3 regions of the Synechococcus sp. 60AY4M2 genome follow, and region 1 is predicted to be linked to each of the others. Evidence: predicted binding sites of a transcription regulator. Region 1 holds the regulator's gene; each other region holds the start of a gene.
What was found. Region 1 encodes NtcA, which controls nitrogen genes in cyanobacteria. Its sites were predicted from a motif close to GTANCNNNNGNTAC; they were not measured.
Positions count from the first base shown of each region.

Region 2: SYN60AY4M2_RS04880 (ferredoxin--nitrite reductase) is a predicted target of NtcA. The motif match lies at 4,594-4,607, and genes of this name have one in related genera.
Region 3: urtA (urea ABC transporter substrate-binding protein) is a predicted target of NtcA. The motif match lies at 1,525-1,538, and genes of this name have one in related genera.

Region 1 is NZ_AUMZ01000001.1:2,983,248-2,989,761, forward strand. Features, by position in the region: gene SYN60AY4M2_RS13055 (PDZ domain-containing protein) at 1-1,794, opposite strand, end outside; gene ntcA (global nitrogen regulator NtcA) at 2,061-2,735, shown strand; gene leuB (3-isopropylmalate dehydrogenase) at 2,851-3,996, opposite strand; gene petD (cytochrome b6-f complex subunit IV) at 4,139-4,651, opposite strand; gene petB (cytochrome b6) at 4,729-5,376, opposite strand; gene SYN60AY4M2_RS13080 (S41 family peptidase) at 5,627-6,514, shown strand, end outside.
Region 2 is NZ_AUMZ01000001.1:1,116,132-1,122,645, forward strand. Features, by position in the region: gene SYN60AY4M2_RS04865 (nitrate ABC transporter ATP-binding protein) at 1-450, opposite strand, end outside; gene ntrB (nitrate ABC transporter permease) at 523-1,482, opposite strand; gene SYN60AY4M2_RS04875 (CmpA/NrtA family ABC transporter substrate-binding protein) at 1,628-2,950, opposite strand; gene SYN60AY4M2_RS04880 (ferredoxin--nitrite reductase) at 2,983-4,536, opposite strand; gene SYN60AY4M2_RS04885 (CAP domain-containing protein) at 4,729-5,877, opposite strand; gene SYN60AY4M2_RS14045 (hypothetical protein) at 5,894-6,049, opposite strand; gene SYN60AY4M2_RS04890 (ureidoglycolate lyase) at 6,317-6,514, opposite strand, start outside.
Region 3 is NZ_AUMZ01000001.1:2,833,526-2,840,039, reverse strand. Features, by position in the region: gene urtA (urea ABC transporter substrate-binding protein) at 1-1,267, opposite strand, end outside; gene SYN60AY4M2_RS12425 (S9 family peptidase) at 1,652-3,583, shown strand; gene SYN60AY4M2_RS12420 (transglycosylase SLT domain-containing protein) at 3,777-5,777, shown strand; gene SYN60AY4M2_RS12415 (DUF3082 domain-containing protein) at 6,017-6,295, opposite strand; gene SYN60AY4M2_RS12410 (DnaJ domain-containing protein) at 6,343-6,514, shown strand, end outside.

The DNA of each region.
Region 1 (6,514 bases):
TTGAGCCAGAAGGGATCCCAGCCAGCCCTGCTGGAGCGCTTTCTGGGCGGGAGTGAGCTCAGGCAAGGCCTCCAGGGTGTACACATCCGGGCGGGGTGGATCCAAGGGGATCCAAAAGTGCTTTAACTGATTGCCTTGGAAGACGCTAAGACAAATGGTTTGGTGGGGCTGGTAGGCCGCCAAGCGTTCTGGCAAGTTGGCAGCGCTTACCCGGAAGCCATCCAAGGCCACCAACTCATCGCCAGCCCAGATGCCGGCTTTTTGAGCGGGGGATCCCATCTCGACGGCGCTGATGCGATTGCCTTCGCCGTTGAAGTTGAGGCCCAGGTAGGGGGGAGGGTTGGGTCGGCTGAAGTGAACCTTGAGGGTGAGGCCAAAGGGGTGGAGGTAGGCGTTGTAGTCTAGCTCTTCCGTGCCGTCCACATAGGCGGCGAAAAAGGGGCTGAGATCGGCGCCGGCTGCCCGCTCAAACGCCTCTTGCAAGTCTTGGTTGCTGTAGCCTTTCTCTGTCCGACCAAAGCGCTGCCACAGATCCCGCAGGGCCGTGTCCAGGGATCCCTGCCCCCCTGAGAGGTGGCGAATGTGCAGATCTAGCAGCCAGCAGACCAAAGCGCCCTTTAGGTAATAGGAAACCTGGCTGTTGAGGCTATTTTCGTGGGGACGGTAGAGCTTGATCCAGGCGTCGAAACTGGATTCTCGCAGCGATTGTACGGCTCGACCTGGAGTGCGCTGCAGCCGGCCAATTTGCTCGGCCAGGATCTTTAAAAAATCTTCGGCGCTGAGGATCCCTGCCCGCAGCAAGATGACATTTTCGTAGTAGCTGGTTGCCCCCTCGCAAAACCACAGACAGTCCACGTAGTTTTCTTGGTTGTAGTTAATTTTCTCCAAAGCCAGAGGGCGCAGCCGCTTGACGTTCCAAGCATGGAAAAGCTCATGGGCCAGCAGCGCCAAAAAGCGGCGGTAGGAGTGGGGCTGATGCAGCTCCAGTCCAGAATAATTGAGGGTGGCACTGTACTTGTGCTCCAGGCCGCCAAATCCCCCGGCTGACAAATGCACAATAAACCAGTAGCGGTCGTAGGGCAGCTCGCCAAAAAACGCCGCCGTGGCCCGGACAATTTTCTCGGCATCGGCCACCGCTTGCTCCAAATTTAGGGTGCCCGCTCCCCAGACCACGAAGTAGTGAGGGATCCCTTCCACCGCAAACGACCGCAACTGGTGCAGGCCCACCTCCACCGGGCTATCCACCAGCTCGTCGTAGTCTGCCGCCACAAAAGACTGGCCGGAAGCAGCATCCTCAGAAGAAGACCTCAAAGGTCGCAAACTGGTGGCGACGTGCCAGTCGGGTTTGGGAGGGATTATCGTCAAGGTGTAGGGCTCCCGCTCGCGACCGGGCACGTAGAGAAAGAGCGCCGCCCCGTTGAAGTAGGCGTGGGTGAGATCCAAATGGTTGGTGCGCACCGTCAGCTCGTAGGCGTAGACCCGATAGCGGATCGCGACAGCCGAACAGCGGGGCGGCTCGATCTCCCAAGTGTGCTTATCTACCTTCCGCCAGGCCAAAGGGATCCCTTGCTCCGTTGCTGCCTGAAACTCTTGCACATGGCGGGCATATTCCCGCACCAGGTAGGATCCCGGCGTCCACACCGGCAGCCGCAGTTGCAGAGGTACTTCTGGATCCACCTCTTGGATCTGTAGTTCCACCTCCAAAAGGTGATTGGCCGGCTCCGGCATCCGCACCGTGAAATGCTGACGGCTTAGCTGAGAAGGGGCGGCAACCCCACCCTGCGCGATCCCCATATAACTTTCCTCGCACCTCCCGCCTGCACCGTCCCAAAACAGTGCGCTAGAGGCATATCTTGGACAGGAGACAAGACTTCAAAGATGTAGCTCCTGCTACAAAGATATCCAAGCAGAGTCTTTTAGCTTAGGATAATCTTGCCGCCGAGGTCATTTTTGAGTCAAGGGTGGCTTGGGTCAATAGCGGGCAGCTCAACCCCGGCACTCCTGGCTGATCTTGTTGGGTTGATTCTAAGGGATAAACTGACCTTAAAAGGTTGAAGAATATGGCAGTGGCCATTGCAGAAAAATCTCTGGTTGCAGCCTTCAAACAGTTGGGAGGGCCTCACCATCCTCCGGTTATCGAAACGTTTGAGCGCGGTAAGACCATCTTCTTTCCTGGGGATCCGGCGGAGCGGGTTTACTTTTTGGTGAAAGGAGCTGTCAAGCTCTCGCGGGTCTACGAAATGGGGGAAGAAATTACCGTCGCTCTCCTGCGGGAAAACAGCATCTTTGGGGTGCTCTCCTTCATCACGGGGCAGCGCTCCGACCGCTTCTATCACGCGGTGGCCTTTACCCGCGTCGAGCTGCTCTCTCTGCCCATCGAACAGGTGGAAAAATCCTTGCGGGAGAACGCTGAGCTCTCCATGTTGCTCCTCAAGAGCCTGTCTTCCCGCATCTTGCAGACGGAGATGATGATCGAGACGCTGGCCCACCGCGACATGGGATCCCGTCTGGTCAGCTTTCTACTGATCCTCTGCCGCGACTTCGGGGTGCCCGGCCCCAATGGAGTCACCATCGATCTCAAGCTATCCCACCAGGCCATTGCGGAAGCGATCGGCTCCACTCGCGTCACCATCACTCGTCTGTTGGGGGAGCTGCGCAAGAAGAACTACATTTCCATCCACAAGAAAAAGATCACCGTCCACGACCCAATGCAGCTTGGCCATCGCTTTGTCTAGGGGGAGAAGCTGCCCCTAGGGCCGTTTCCAGGAATTTACCAGTCGGGACAATCCCTCCCTCTGGGAGAGGAGTAGCCGTGCCACCAGGGCAGGGCAGCGACGAGGGAACCTCCCCTCAACCACCAGGGGCTGAGAGCGATCCTTGGGGGGAGGCTTGCTGCTGGGCCAGAGCAGCCAAGATCTTTTCCCCCATTTCCCGACAGCCGACGAGGGTCATCCCCTCAGAGTAGATGTCGGCAGTGCGGTAGCCCTGGGCCAAAACCGCCTCGACGGCCTGTTCGATGCGGTCGGCAGCCTGGGGCTGATCCAAGGAGTAGCGCAGCAGCATTGCCCCGGAGAGCACCTGGGCAATGGGGTTGGCCTTGTCTTGTCCGGCAATATCTGGGGCTGACCCGTGTACGGGTTCGTACACCCCAGGGCCAGAGGATCCCAAAGAGGCAGAGGGCAACATGCCGATGGACCCGGTCAGCATCGCCGCCTCGTCGGAGAGGATATCCCCGAAGAGGTTCTCCGTGAGAATGACGTCAAACTGCTTGGGCCAGCGCACCAACTGCATGGCAGCATTATCGACGTACAGGTGGGACAGCTCCACGTCGGGGTACTCAGCCGCAATGGCGGTAACCCGCTCCCGCCACAGTTGTGACACTTCCAGGACATTGGCTTTATCCACCGAGCAGAGCTTGCGCCGGCGTTTGCGGGCCAGTTCAAAAGCCACACGGGCAATGCGATCCACCTCCGCCTCGCTGTAGGCCATGGTGTTCACACCCCGCCGGGATCCCTTGGCATCTGTGAAGATCCCTTTGGGTTGGCCGAAGTAGATGCCGCCGGTGAGCTCCCGCACCACCACCAGGTCGATCCCGGCAACCACCTCCGGCTTGAGGGAAGAGGCCTGCACCAGTTGCGGAAAGATCTTCACCGGGCGCAAGTTGGCAAACAGCCCCAGGCCCGCCCGCAAGCCCAACAAAGCCCGCTCAGGGCGCTTCTCCCGCGGCAGGGTGTCGTACTTAAAGTCGCCAACTGCCGCCAAGTAAACAGCATCGCTCTCCTGGGCCATTTTCAAGGTCTCTGGCGGCAAGGGATCCCCCGTGGCTTCGTAGGCGGCCCCGCCAATCAAGCCCTCCTGCCACTGGAGGGAAAACCCCACCTGAGCGGCAACCGCATCCAAAACCGCCCGCCCCACCTGCATGATTTCAGGACCGATCCCATCTCCGGCCAGGGCTGTAATCCGATAGGTTCGGATAGCAGAGGAAGGAACGCTCATGGGCGGTCACAGCAAAAGAATGCGTAGCGATATTACCATCCCTTGGCCCCCAGGTTTGCCGAAAAGTCCCCCACGTCCAAAAAAAGTGCAGCCCGGCCACCGGCCTGCTGCACTCAGAGTTATCAAGCCGATATTCTGCCCTCTAGAACAGGCCCAGGGTGACCCACTTATCCAGAGGCAAGGTGGCGCCAATGCCCAAATAGAGGGTGACCAAGGTGCCGATCAAAAACACCGTCGTCGCCACGGGGCGGCGCAGCGGATTCTGAAACTTGTTGACGTTTTCGATGAAAGGCACAAACAGAAGGCCGACCGGAATGGCCGACATCAGGGCAATGCCCAAGAGCTTGTTGGGAGCAATGCGCAAAATGTGAAACGCGGGGTAGAGATACCACTCCGGCAGAATTTCCAGCGGCGTGGCAAAGGGATCCGCCGGCTCGCCGACACCCGCCGGATCCATGACCGCCAGGCCGACAATCACCCCAATAGTGCCCAGGATCACCACCGGGAACATAAAGAGCAAATCGTTGGGCCAAGCGGGCTCCCCGTAGGTCATGTGGCCCATGTTCTTCTTCAGCTTGGCCAAAACTTTGGGATTGTCTAGGTCAACTTTGCGGGTAATCGCCTCGGTTGCTATCACTTGCTTTGAGACCGGCATAGCCATTCTCCTTGTCTAGGGCAAAAGTTCTGAAAAGATGCATCCAGGGTGCCCGGCTCACAAGAACCGGTTTGGGATCACAAAGGCCCGGAGATGCCCTGGCGGCGGATCATCAGAAAGTGCATCGTCATGAAGACCGCCGTCAGCCAAGGCAACACAAAGGTGTGCAGGCTGTAGAAACGGGTGAGGGTGGCTTGGCCAACTGCCTCGCCGCCGCGGATAAGCTGGACCAGGGCATCCCCCACCACCGGAATGGCACTGGGCACCCCGGAGACGATCTTGACTGCCCAATAGCCCACCTGATCCCAAGGCAGGGAGTAACCGGTAACCCCAAAGGAAACCGTCAGTACCGCCAAGATCACGCCGGTTACCCAGGTCAGCTCGCGCGGCTTCTTGAACCCCCCCGTCAGGTAAACCCGGAAGGTGTGTAGAATCATCATCAACACCATCATGGAAGCACTCCAGCGGTGGATGGAGCGCAGCAGCCAGCCGAAGTTGACCTGGGTCATGATGTAGTTGACCGATTCAAAAGCCTCGGCCACCGTTGGACGGTAGTAAAAAGTCATGGCAAAGCCGGTGGCAAACTGAATGAGGAAGCACACCAGCGTGATGCCGCCGAGGCAGTAGAAGATGTTAACGTGGGGCGGAATGAATTTTCCGGTTGCGTCATCGACGAAAGGCGTGATCTCCAGCCGCTCGTCTAGCCAGTCGTAAACTTTGCTCATGATGCCTGCAATTTTTAGAGTTGGATATCCAGGGCGGGGCGGGCCCACTCCCTATAGCACTGTAACACAATTCGTTAACACGATCATGAAGTCGGGCTCAGCTTTGAGACAGGGATCCCTACACCAACAGCCCAAACGCCTGCTGATGTCTCATCTTGTTCACGTTTCTTAGTATTTCTTAGCTTCTTCTTCAGTTTGGGATCCGATGATTGCGCAGAAGCCGAGATCTGGGGAAAGCAGTTGCAGAGGGTTGGGGATCGGATGGGGGTTACGCCAGGCTGTCCGAGTTTTGTTGCTAGGGTGCCTGCTCTGGGCGAGTTTGGGCATTGGCGCCTGTCAGGTGCAGGCCAGCCGCTGGGGGGAAGAGCAGCAACTGCTGGCGCAGGCGTGGGCCTATGTGGATCGGGCCTACGTGGATCCGGGTTTCAACGGACAGAACTGGTGGCAGGTGCGCCAGCGCTTTCTCTCTCGGCCCCTGAAGGATCGGCAAGAGACCTACCGGGCCATCGAGGAGATGCTGGCAACTCTGGGGGATCCCTACACCCGCTTTTTGGACAGGGAGCACTACCTCAGCCTGCAGACTTCCACTGCTGGCGAGTTGAGCGGCGTCGGCCTCCAGATTGCCATCGACGGGCAGGGGGCAGTACGGGTCATCGCCCCAATGGAGGGGACTCCTGCCGAGCGGGCCGGGATCCAACCTCAAGATGAGATCCTGGCGGTGGATCAGGTGCCAGTGGCAGGGCTGAGCTTGGATGAGGTGGCAGAACGCATGCGCGGCCCCAGCGGCACAACCGTTAGCCTACGGCTAAGGCGGCAGGAGCGCATCTGGGAGGTGGAGCTGGTGCGGCAGTCCATCCTGATCAACCCGGTGCGCACCGGTTTTTTCAAGCTGCCCCAGGGGGAGGTAGCCTACATCCGCCTCAGCCAGTTTAACGGCAATGCCGCCGCTCAAGTGCGTCAGGCCATCCAGGCCGCAGAAGCGCGAGGAGTGCGGGGCTACATCCTCGATCTGCGCAACAACCCCGGAGGGTTACTGCAGGCGGCCATTGAGATTGCTCGCTTTTGGATCCCCAAAGGCGACATCGTGCGAGTGACGGATCGCTACGGCATTCAGGACGGCATTCCCGCCACCGGCGAA
Region 2 (6,514 bases), 1.9 Mb from region 1:
GGCCACCCGCTGTTTCATCCCTCCTGACAGATGGGCCGGTCGCTTGTCGGCTGCCCCCTGCAACCCCACCTGGCGGATGTGCTCTTCCACAATCCGGCTTCGCTCTGCTTTGGGAAGGGATCCCAGCACCTCGTCCACGGCCAGGGCAACGTTCTCCCGCACCGTCAGCCAGGGCAGCAGGGAATAGTTCTGAAACACCACCATGCGATCTGGGCCGGGATCTGTAACTTGTCGGCCCTCCAGGAGAATGCCTCCGCGGGAAGGCTTTTCCAGGCCGGCGATGATGTTGAGTAGGGTCGATTTGCCACAGCCAGAGTGGCCGATCAACGAGACAAATTCCCCTTTTTGGATCTCCAGGTGGATGTCTTTCAGGACAGGGTAGATCTCTCCGTTGTCGAGGAGAAATTCCTTGTCGACATGATCCACTTCAATGTAAGGCTGGGTCTTCATGATTCCCCTGAGATGATTTCTGAGAGCATGGAGAAATTGTCAGCAACCAATCTAAAACTCGGCCAAGCTCATTTAGCGATCCTCAGCCACCACCAGCGAGCCAATCCAAGCCGTGATGCGATCCAGCAGAAGACCCACCATCCCGACATAGATCAAAGCCAGAATAATTTCGCTGATGCGGGAGCTATTCCAGGCATCCCAGATGAAGAACCCGATGCCCACACCGCCAATCAACATTTCCGCTGCCACAATGGCCAGCCAAGACAAGCCCACCCCAATGCGCAAGCCGGTAAAAATATAGGGCACAGTTGCCGGGAAAACGATTTTGAAAAAGTACTTCCAGCCGGACATGCGCACAATTCTGGCCACGTTGCGGTAGTCCTGAGGGATCTGCTGTACGCCGACAACAGTGTTGATCAAAATGGGCCAGAGGGCCGTAATGAAGATTACAAAAATGGCGGAAGGGTTGGCATCTCGAAAGGCAGCCAAAGAAATCGGCAGCCAGGCCAAAGGCGGCACCGTGCGCAGCACCTGAAAAATGGGATCCAAAGCCTCGTACAGCCAGCGATTGACCCCGATGATCATGCCGCCCACAACCCCCACCAAGCCGGCCAGGGCAAACCCAATGAACACCCGCCGCAAGCTGGCCCAAATTTGCCAGAACAGCCCTTTGGCATTGCCGCCATAGTCAAAAAAGGGATCTTTAATGAGGGGATCCCAGGTGTCCTGCCAAACTTGGAGAGGCGTGGGCAAATTGGCTCCGGGACGGCTGTAAATGATTTGCCAGAGAATCAGGACGAGCAAAATGGCCGTAGCGGGCAACAGAATGCGACGCAGCGCTTTGTGGATTTGGACTCTTTGCCGCCAAGCAGAAGAAGGTGCAGAACTGGCGGGAGAACCGATTCCGGTACTGGACTGAAGAATAGAACCTTGGCCGGTTTTCAGCAGCCAGTGGCCTAGGCCAACCAGTAGGGGAAGCAGGATCCGAAAGAGGTGGTAGCCCAACTGTAGGGCAGAGTGGAAAATCCTCATGGCTTGCTGGGAGTAAGGTTGAAGTCAACTTAAGAGGATCCCAAGAGAGAAGGGGTTTCAGTTGAACACTCTTTGTGGGGATTCGGGGATCCCTTCTCTCCTGGACAGAGGGTTTGCAGCTAACTTGCTGGGGAAAGTTGGGAAATTAGGCCAGCTTCTTAATCGCCAATTTCTCCAGGTAGGCGGCAGGATTTTCGGGATCGAACTGCACCCCGTCGAAGAAGGTTTCCACTCCTCGAGAGGTGCTGGGGGGAATGGCTGCCCCCTGACCAATGGCTTTGGCAGCTTCTCGCCAGAGTTCTTCCCGATTCACCCGCTCCACCAAGGCTTTGGTATCGGTGTCGGCAGGCAGATAGCCCCAGCGAATGTTTTCGGTCAAAAACCAGAGATCGTGGCTCTTGAAGGGGTAGGAAGCGTAGTTCTGCCAGAACTTCATCAGGTGGGGGCTGTTTTCAACGACCTTGCCGGTGCCGTAGTCAAAAGTGCCCCGAGAACGGCCCAAGATATCGGGCACAGGCACCCCCAGCCAGCGGCGGTCGCCGATGATGCGACACATCTCCTCTTTGTTTTCCATCTGGTCGCACCAGATCTGGGCTTCTAGCACCGCTTTCAACAGGGCAAGGGTGGCTTTCGGGTGCGCATCCACCCAGTCGGCCCGCAGGGCAAAGGCCTTTTCCGGGTGGCCGTTCCACAGCTCGCCGGTGGTGAGGGCACTATACCCCTCTTTTTGGTTCACCAGCTGGGCATTCCAAGGCTCGCCCACACAGAAGGCTTCCATGGTTCTGGATTTCATATTGGCCACCATCTGCGGCGGCGGCACCACAATGACGGAGACGTCGCTAGTGGGATCGATCCCGCCTGCGGCCAGCCAGTAGCGCATCCACATGTCGTGGGTGCCACCGGGGAAGGTCATCGCACATTTGGGCTCTTTGCCGGCTGCTCGCAACTCGGCAAACTTAGCTTTGAGGGGGGAACTATCCAAGCCAATTTTCAGATCCCGATATTGGTTGGAAATGCTGATGCCCTGACCGTCCAGATTGAGACGGGCCAAAATGTACATAGGCACCGGCTTGCCATCGGTAACTTTGCCGGTGGTGATGAGGTAGGGCATGGGGGTGAGGATGTGTGCCCCATCGATGCCGCCGGCGGCGGATCCCAGCACCAAGTTGTCGCGGGTGGTGCCCCAAGAGGCCTGCTTGACCACCTCTACGTCCTTCATGCCGTACTTGTCAAAGAACCCCTTTTCTTTGGCGATGATCAGGGGGGCCGCGTCGGTTAGAGCGATGAACCCCAGCTTGGCGCTGGTGGTTTCGGGAGTATCGGCCTGCGCCACCCAGTAGCCTTTGCCCAAGGATTGCGATTGGGCGCGCGGGATCCCAGCCGTAGCTGCTCCAGCCGCAAGGGCAGCTGCCCCAGCCAAAAACTGGCGACGGGAGATGGGAGAGGAAGTGTTGAATAGCTTAGACATCACAACCTCCAAAATTTCGAACGACGAACTGCCTAGTAGGTCATCAAGGGGGAAGCAGAGGTCTGAGCAGCCGAGGGATCACGACGCGGCCTGGCCCCGAAGTGCTCAATCAGTAGCTCCACCAAGACGGGCTTGAGGTCTTCGCAAGGGATCCCTTTGCGCACGCATTCGCCCAGCTTGGCGTCTTTGCCCACCTCTCCCCCCATGTAGATGTCCACGGCCTCCACCACCCTGCCGTCCTTGCGAGCAGTGGTGCCCATAAGGCCGATATCGGCTACTTGGGGTTGGCCGCAGGAGTTGGGGCAGCCCGTCCAGTGGATGCGCACCGTTTGGGGGATCTCCAGCTCCGCCTCCAGCTCCTCCATCAAGGCCACAGCCCGGTTTTTGGTCTCGATGAGGGCAAAGTTGCAGAACTGGTTGCCCGTACAGGACACCAACCCCCGCTGCAATGGCCCTGGGTTAGGGGAGAACTTCTTCAAGAGCGGCTCTTTGAGGAGCGGGGCCACTCGGGAGTCGGGCACATTGGGGATGAGCACGTTCTGCTCCACTGTCAGCCGCAGCTCCCCGGAGCCGTACACCTCCGCCAAGCGGGCCAGCTCCATCATCTCCAGGGCGTTGAGCCGCCCCACCGGCACATGCAGGCCGACAAAGTTGAGGCCCGGCTGCTTCTGGGCATGCACCCCCAGCAGATCCCGCTTGTGCCAGACCACCTCGTCTTTTTCCGCTGCCCTGGGCAGAGGGTGGCCTATCTGGCGCTCCACAGCCGCCCGGAACTTCTCTAGGCCCCACTCGTCAATGAGCCACATCAACCGCGCCTTTTGCCGGTTGGCCCGCAGGCCGTGATCCCGGTAGACCAGCAGCACCGCCTCGCACAGGGGAACTACATCGCGGGGATCCACCCAGACATCTAGGCCAATTGCCTCGGCGCAGCGGCGAGCAGAGAAAAAGCCGCCCACCAGGACGTTGAAGCCCAGGCGGCCATTTTTGAAGGCGGGCACAAAGGCCAGGTCGTTGATCTCGGCATGCACCGAGTTGTCGCGACAACCGCAGATGGCGATGTTGAACTTGCGCGGCAGGTTGCTGAAGGAAGGGTTGCCCTCGCCGTTGTTGGTGATCATGTCCTGCACTTTGCGGGTGAGGCCGCGCACGTCGATCAGCTCATCCGGGTCAATACCAGCCAGAGGGGATCCCGTGATGTTGCGCACGTTGTCCATGCCCGACTGGATGCTGGTCAGGCCTACCTCTTTCAGGTAGCCCAGGATCTGGGGCATTTCCTCGATGGGGATGCCCCGCAGTTGCAGGTTCTGCCGGGTGGTGATGTCGGCTACGCCCTGTTCTCCATAGGGGTGGATGATTGCGCCCAACATCCGCATTTGGCCGCTGGTTAGGATCCCATTGGGCAGGCGCAGCCGCAGCATGAACTGACCTGGGGTGCGCTTGCGAAAGAAGATCCCCAGCCACTTGAGGCGGTGATCCCGGTCGTCTTCAGGAATGTTCTCCCAACCCATCCGGGCAAACGCCTCCAGCTCGGCCTTGACCGCCAGCCCATCCTTTTCGCTTTTGAGGCGTTCAAATTGGTTCGCCATGATCGCTGCCGTGGGGTGAACACTAGCTACCCTAGCGATGACGAACCGTTAACTTTGGTATTGGCAGTTACACTTTGTAACAGGTTATGCAGTTTTGTCATTCTCGAATTGCGCTTTATGCATAAAGTCAGGCTTCCAGGAGCAGCAGACTCCTCTCTCCCCTTTGGGAAAGGGGCTGGGGGTGAGGAAAAGCTAGTTGAGAGGGTTGAAAGAGTTGAAAGGCTCCATCTGCCAGAGCAGACGGGGCGGGATCCCCAGCCCTTCCGTCAGGGGTGCGGGCCGTTGGGAAGTTTGGGGATCGCAGTCGTAGAGAGCGGTGGTGTAGCGGTAGCTGCGGGGGGGGCCACCGTTGAGGCGAATGCCGCTAATTTCAAAGGTGTAGTTGCGATTGGGCTGGATCGAACCCACGGAGTAGGTCAAAGTTTCCAGGCCAAAGGCGGGATCCCCAACCCGGATATCTCTAACGGGCACCGGCTCACCTGTGACGGCATCGGTGATGCGGACTTGGGCTTGGCTGAGATCAGCCTTGCCGCCACGGCTGGGCACCGAGAAAGACCAGCGGTAGGCAGACAGGGGCTGGCCGGAAAACCCTTCTAGGCGGTAGAGGTAGCCGTCTTTCTCCGGGAAGGCGATGAACTCTGGATCTGGCACCGACTCGTCAAAACCGAAGATCCAGTTGGCGTTGGCCTGGGTCACCCGTCCAGCCCGTGGGTCAAAGACAATGCCGTAGGCCCCCTGGGCGTACTGAGGATACAGGTTCCAGCGGCGATGCCCCACATCCACAAAGTTTTCTCGACCTGGCTCGGCAAAATAGATGTCCACCTGCCGCGCCAACACCCGGCCTGGATCGGGGCCGTTCAGCTCTAGGATGGGCCCAACCGCCAGGTTGCTGAAGCGGGATCCCGCCTCCCCAGCAGGGGTAAAGCAGCGCCAAGAGGGGGGCGGCTGGTGGCTGAGGGCGCCATTGGCCACCTGTAGCAGGGCCGCCTGCTGAGCGGCCTCCAAGAATTCGGGATTGAGCTTCACCGGCGGCAACTCGTGCAACAGCCGCAGAAAGTTGAGCCGATCCATCATCTTTTGGGCTGCTGCCGGGGTGAGGCGACCGGGATTGCAGGTGGCAGCCTGAGGCTGCTCGGCATAGATGGGGCCGGCAAAGCTGCGGGTCTGGCGATCCAACTGGCACAAGAAACCGGCGATGGGCAGCTCCCCTGCCGGAGGGGGCCCCACCGCAGTAAGGGATCCCTCCCCACCGCCGCAGGCTGCCAACAGAAAAAGGCAGAGCAGACTCAAAACCATCCCTGCCCAGACTTGCTGCAAACTGGGCAGCCGCTGCCAAGGCATGCAAGATCCTGTGGGCTTACCGACCAGCGGGGGTGGGAGTGGGCGTGAGGCTGGGGGGACTGACGGTGCTGCTGCTACCCTCGTCGCAGGCAGACAACAGTCCCAGGCACAGGAACAGGGCCAGAGCCCCCAAGAGCTGGCGGCTCACCTTGTTGAGTTGGAGTGCGGCCATCGCAACAAACCTCTAAAACGCTGCCAGGTTTGACCCTGTTCTATCACCTGGCCCAACAAGTTGCTGTGCCGAGACTTCTGTCGGCAAGGGCAGAACTCGAACCCCAGTCAAGAAATGCTCACCCAACTCAGCCGGATCCTCTAGGGCTAGAACCTGAGTTCAGCCTCTGCCCCTTCCTATAGCGTAGCTGCGGATCCCCGCACCTCTTTCCGCGCTCAAGCGTAAAGACTACATCGATTTTTTTGCCGAGACTGCAGGGATCCGCCTTCAGGGGACGATCTGAAACTCCAGGTTGTAGGTCTGGAGCAGGTTGATCGTCTCGTGGTCGGTGAGGTTGGTGTCGGCCAGCTCCAGATTATAGAAATCGATGAACTCCTCGTGGTCGAAGTAGGGGCCGGCATGCCAGGTGCCCATCTCCAGTTTGATAAAGCGATCGCCGGGCACCCGAAAAGCCTGAATCTCGTC
Region 3 (6,514 bases), 150 kb from region 1:
CTTTGTAGCGACCGCCCTTGGCCGGATCTGACCAATCGCAGGCAAAGCCCTTGGTCTCTGCCACAAACTGGTTCCAGGGCTGCGGCTCCACGGCATCCGTAGAAAAGATGACATCAAACAAACCGTCAGAGCGCACCTGGCCGATCCGCACATACTTGGTCAGGTGGTGATTGGTGTTCATGGTTACCAAGCCTTCAGGGGCATCGAAGGTCTGGCCGTAGGCTGCCTGCCGCACGGCGTCGATCTCCACCGTTCCCGCTTTTTCTGCCGCCTGCTTCCAGATGTAAACCATGATGTAGGCGGCTTCCATCGGGTCGTTGGTGACGCGGTTTTGGCCGTATTCTGCCTTGAAAGCCTCCACAAACTTCTTGTTGGCAGGCGTATCCACCGTCATAAAGTAGTTCCAGGCGGCAAAGTGCCCTTCCAAAAATTCGGGGCCAATGGCCTGCACCTCTTCTTCGGCAATGCTGACGGACATGGAAGGATAACGATCCGGCCCCAGCCCTGCCCCTTTCAGTTGTTTGAAAAAGGCCACGTTGCTGTCGCCATTCAAGCTGTTGTAGATCACACCGCCATTGGGAAGAGCGGCCCGGATCTTGCTGATGATGGGAGTAACTTCTGTGTTGCCCAAAGGCAGATAGTCTTCACCCACCACCTTGCCCCCCAGGGCTTCCAACTGGGCCTTGATGATGGTGTTGGCCGTGCGGGGGAACACGTAGTCGGATCCCACCAGGAAGAACTCTTTGCCCTTGTTCTTGAGCAGCCATTCCACCGAAGGCTCGATCTGCTGGTTGGGGGCAGCGCCGGTGTAGAAGATGTTTTTGGAGCACTCTTGTCCTTCGTACTGCACGGGATACCAGAGCAGGTGCTGCTTGGATTCAAACACCGGCAACACGGCTTTGCGACTGGCCGAAGTCCAGCATCCAAACACCGTTGCCACCTTGTCCACATCGATCAGTTTGGTGGCTTTCTCCGCAAAGGTTGGCCAATCGGAAGCCCCATCCTCGATAATCGGCTCGATCTGCTTGCCCAAAACCCCACCGGCGGCATTGATCTCTTTGATGGCCAGCTTTTCCGCATCCACCACGCTGGTTTCCGAAATGGCCATGGTGCCGCTAAGGGAGTGCAAAATGCCAACGCGGATGGTCTCTCCCTGGGCGTAGGCGGGCACGGATCGCTTCACCCAGATCTGCGGCCCTAGGGCAGCCCCGGCTCCGGCCAGAGCGCCCATTTTCAGCACTTGACGACGATTAAATGATAGAGCCATCGGTGATCTCCGAAACGAAGTGAGTGCAAAGGGTATTAAGAAGTCCAGTTGTTGCAGCAGCCCGGCCAACAGAGGGAAGCACTTAGCTCATCACCTCGCCCATGTGTTAAATTTGCCCAACTGCAGTCGGCTGAGGCTTTCACCGAATGCCTTCCCAACATCAACAGAGGAAAAGGCTAATCCTGCAGTCGAGAAAGCGTTGTGCATCCCTGTTGCCTTAACGTGTTCCATCAAACCCATTCAGCCCGGAGAGAATTGTATCGCGGGATACCTTTTCCCAGAATCCGAGCCCTTTCCCCACAGGCTGTAGGCAAAGGCAGGGATCCCTTGCTGCCGGCATAATAGGGGTTCTGGGGTCGAGAATTAGTTGAGAGTTAACAGCTTATGGTGCAGCAGGCCGGCTATGGATCTTGGCGATCCCCGATTACCGCTGACCTGGTGGTGACGGGATCCCTGCGCTTGGGACAGATGGTTTGGGATCAGGGGGATCTCTACTGGACGGAGGGTCGCCCGCAAGAAAAAGGGCGCAATGTGTTGATGCGGCGCTCTGCCGACGGGATCCTGGTGGAGCTGACACCGGCACCTTTCAATGTGCGGACACGAGTGCATGAGTATGGGGGTGGAGCTTATTGGGTGTCGGCAGGGGTAGTGTATTTTTGCAACTTCGCTGACCAACGGCTCTACCGCCTGCTGCCGGGTTCAGATCCCCAGCCCCTGACGGAAGCAGGCCCCTATCGCTATGCAGATGGGGTGGTGGATCGGGCGCGTGGACGCATCCTCTGTGTGCGGGAAGATCACAGCCGCCAGGGAGAGCCGGAAAACAGCCTTGTCTCGATTGACTTGGAAAGCGGATCCCAGCGCGTTTTGGCCTCTGGGCACAATTTCTATGCCAACCCTCGCCTCAGCCCCGATGGCCAGACCTTGGTATGGCTGACCTGGGATCACCCCCAAATGCCCTGGGACGGCACAGAGCTGTGGCGGTCTGAGGTGAACCCTGACGGCAGCTTGGGAGAACCTCAAAAGCTGGCCGGTGGCCCTGCCGAGTCGATCTTCCAGCCCCAGTGGTCACCGCAAGGGGATCTCTACTTTGTTTCCGATTGCAGCGGCTGGTGGAACCTCTATCGCTGGGATCCCCAGGGCCCCATTCCCCTCTGCCCTATGGAAGCGGAGTTTGGAGAGCCGCAGTGGGTGTTTGGCCTGAGCACCTACGGCTTTGCTGGGGATGGGCGCATTCTGGCCTGCTACCAACAGGGGGGTCTGTGCCATTTGGCCTACCTGGATCCCCAGTCGGGGCAACAGGAAGAGATCCCTTTGCCCTACACCGAGATCCACAATCTGCAGGTAAGTGGGGAAAAAGCCGCTTTCCTGGCCGGATCCCCGACGGAAGCCACTGCCTTGGTCTGCCTAGACTTACCCTCCAGCCAAGTGGAGGTGGTGGCCCGTTCTAGCAGCGTGGCGGTAGAGCCGGAGTACTTGTCGATCCCCGAACCCATCGCCTTTCCCACCTCAGGCGGGGCAGTGGCCTACGGTTTCTTCTATCCCCCCAAAAACCGCGACTTCGTGGCCCCTGCCGGCGAAAAACCGCCCCTGCTCGTGAAAAGCCACGGTGGGCCCACAGGGGCGACGGCAGCCGTGCTCGACCTGGGGATCCAATACTGGACCAGCCGCGGGATTGCCGTTTTGGATGTCAACTACCGCGGCAGCAGCGGCTATGGGCGGGCCTACCGGGAGGCCCTCAAGGGCCGCTGGGGCCTTGTGGACGTGGAAGATTGCATCGCTGGGGCCCAATTCTTGGCAGCCCAGGGCAAGGTGGACGGGGAGCGGCTGCTCATTCGCGGCGGCAGCGCCGGCGGCTACACCACCCTGGCGGCCCTGACGTTTCACACCGTCTTCAAGGCCGGCGCCAGCTACTACGGGGTGAGCGATCTAGAGGCCCTAGCCCAGGAGACCCACAAGTTTGAGTCCCACTACTTGGACAGCTTAATTGGCCCCTACCCGGAGCGGCGGGATCTCTACCGGGAGCGCTCTCCCATCCACCACCTGGAGGGTCTCAACTGCCCCGTTATCTTCTTTCAAGGCCTGGAGGACGCCATCGTCCCTCCCAACCAAGCAGAGAGGATGGTGGCTGCCCTGCAGGCCAAGGGGATCCCGGTGGCCTATGTCCCTTTTGCCGGTGAGCAGCACGGCTTTCGCCAGGCAGCCAACCTCAAACGGGCCCTGGAGGCAGAGCTTTATTTCTACGCCCAGATCCTAGGGTTTCCCTTGGCGGAGCTTATCGAGCCGGTTCCCATTGCCAACTGGCCTCCTCCTCGTTGAGGTTACTTGTCCTGGCTCAGCGCCTCCCCATTGGGTATCCTAGTCAAGGACGCTGGGGAAGGGAGGCATGCAGAGCAGAACAAGCCACCGGCAACTCTGGAGGCGATGGCTTGCCGCGACCTTAGCAGCAGGCGGAGTACTGGGCGGCGTCCTGTGGGGCTTTTACGCCTCCTCCTGGGCAGAACCTGTCGAGATGGCGGCGGCGCCTCCAGCACCCCTGAGCTCGACTTCTGGCGCCGCCTTTTTGCGCGCCTACAAAGCCCTGCAGGCCGGCCAAGCGCAAGCGGCCCTGGAGCACCTGCAGGGCTTGGAAGAAAAGCTGCCAGTTCTCACCGACGAGATCTGGAAGCTCAGGGCTCAGGCTTATGAAAAGCTGGGGGATCGAGAAACAGCCCGCCAGATCTGGTGGCCCAAGATCTTGCAGGAGTATCCCCACAGCCCGGTGGCCGCCTACGCCCTCTGGGGAATGGGCCAGGTGGATCAGTTGCGGCGGCAATTTCCCACCCACCCCCTGACGGCCCGCGCCCTCAAGCACCTGCTGGAGCTGGATCCTGACCGGTATGACCTGCTGCGGGATCTGGCCTTGCACCACCCGCAAACCCCTGGGTTAACGCCGCTGCTGGATCGCTGGCGGCAAGCCCAAGAGGGATCCCTCACGGCCTCCGATTGGCAGATCCTGGCCGATGCCTATTGGGAGCAGCGGGAGTACGGCAAAGCCGCCCGCGCCTACGGGCGTGCCCCCACCACCTCTCGCAATCTCTACCGCCAGGGGCGCAGCCACCAGATCTCGCGGGAGTTTCCCCAGGCCAAAGCGGCTTACCAAGCGCTGCTGGCACAGTTTCCCGATGGGCCAGAGGCTTCTCTCACCCGCCGCCGTTTGGCGGAACTGAGCGACCTGCCGACGGCGATCGACTTGCTTCGCCAGGTGGGATCCGGCTCGGATAGAGAAGCTCCAGAAGCGTTGCTCAGCCTCAGCCAACTGTATGACCGCAACGGCAGCCCGCAATCGGCCCAGGCGGTGCGGCAGACCCTTTGGGAGCGCTTCCCAGTCAGCGAAGCCGCGGCCACCGCCGCCTGGACGGTGGCTTGGCGCCAGGCGCAAACGGGCAATCTCAGCCAAGCCATTGCTCTAGCCCAGCAGATTGGCTTGGCCCAGCGGGATACGGAAATGGGGGCGCAACTGCTCTACTGGGCCGGCAAATGGCGGGAACGGCTGGGGGAGGTGGCTGCGGCGCGGCAAACCTATCAGCAGGTGCTGCGGCAGTTTCCCCACACCTACTACGCCTGGCGGGCGGCGGCGCAACTGGGCTGGCCAGTAGGAGATTTCTCCAGCGGCCGCCAAAGGGTTGAGGTGGATTTTCAGCCCGTTCGCCAACCTTTGCCCGCCGTTTCCGAGGCTACCCAGACCCTGCATCTCATTGGCGCTGGCCAACTGGCCTGGGAGCGCTGGCAGGGGGAAATGGCTCTGCTGCAACGGGATCCCGGCCAGATGAGCGTGGCCGAGCGCTTTGCCAGCGGCATTTTGCGCAACAACGCCGGCGAGCACCTGCGGGGCATCAACCAGGTGGCTGCCCTACGCTTTAGCGCCGAGCCCGACCCGCTGCTGCCGACCCTGAGACAGCGCCAGGATTTCTGGCAGGCCATCTACCCGCTGCACTACTACGCCAGCCCAGAAAACACCTGGGAAAGGGATCCCTACGCCCAGCCCGGCCTGGCCCGCTGGTCGCGGCAATTTAACCTCAATCCCTTGATGGTGGCGGCCCTGATCCGCCAGGAATCCCGCTTTGAGCCAGAGATCGTCTCGGCCTCGGGAGCGCTGGGCCTGATGCAGGTGATGCCTGCCACCGGCCGCTGGATTGCCCAAAAAATCGGCCTAGCCCAGTACAGCCTCACCAACCCCGCCGACAATCTTCACCTGGGATCCTGGTACTTCGACTACACCCACCGCACCTACCAAGACAACACCCTCCTGGCCCTGGCCAGCTACAACGGCGGCCCCGGCAACGTGGCCAGGTGGCTGAGCCGCTTCGGCTTTGAGGATCCCGATGAATTTGTGGAGCAGATCCCCTTCGCCGAAACCCGTGGCTATGTCAAGTCTGTCTTTGGCAACTACTGGAACTACTGGCAGCTCTACACCCAAGAGGGGCGCACCTTGGTCAGCCAGCGCCTGCAACCGCACCTGTCAAATGATTGACGTTCTCCCCAGCCCCAAGGGGCGGGAATTCTTTCTTGCTCATCGCGAGCTACGCAGACGTACCGGTGAGATTGCCACCGCACGCCTCCTTCTTTCCCCCCCGTATACGGAGGGATGAAAGAGGGCGCGGGGCCTGCGCCGCCAAGGTTTTGGTCAAACTAGTGTCCAACCTGAGCGAGAGGCTGGAGGGTAGCCTCCGGCGCGATCTGTTGGCCAGCAGGCTCACAGCTCTTCTAGAGCTAGCGTCGGGAGGAGGTCAGCCTTTCCCCCAGCAACTGCACCGAGTAGGCCGCCAGCCCCAAGCCCACCATGAAAAACATGAAGGCGATCAGGGAAACGGATCCCACCAGCAGGTAGCGCACCAGAATGCTGATCCCCCGCGCCAGGGATCCGCTTTCCAGGTCGATGGGCGGCAACTTGGCCAGCATCGAGAGCAGCAATTGTAGGAACCCATAGCCCAAACTGGCAGCAAAGGCAGCCCCCAAGAGGGCGCTGAGGGGATGGGGGGAGGACGGCATGGGGCAGCACCGGAAAACTCACCCTTATTGTAGGCTCCAGGTACAATATGAGCGTTTGTCCTGAGAACGAAATGATGGGGAGCGGGTCTGAAGCAGTTTCCCACTACGAAGTGTTGGGGGTTTCGGTGCTGGCGACGGCAGCGGAGATCAAGTCTGCCTATCGCCGTTTGGTCAAGTACCACCATCCCGACAGCCTGCTGGCCAAAAAAGACGGGGCTG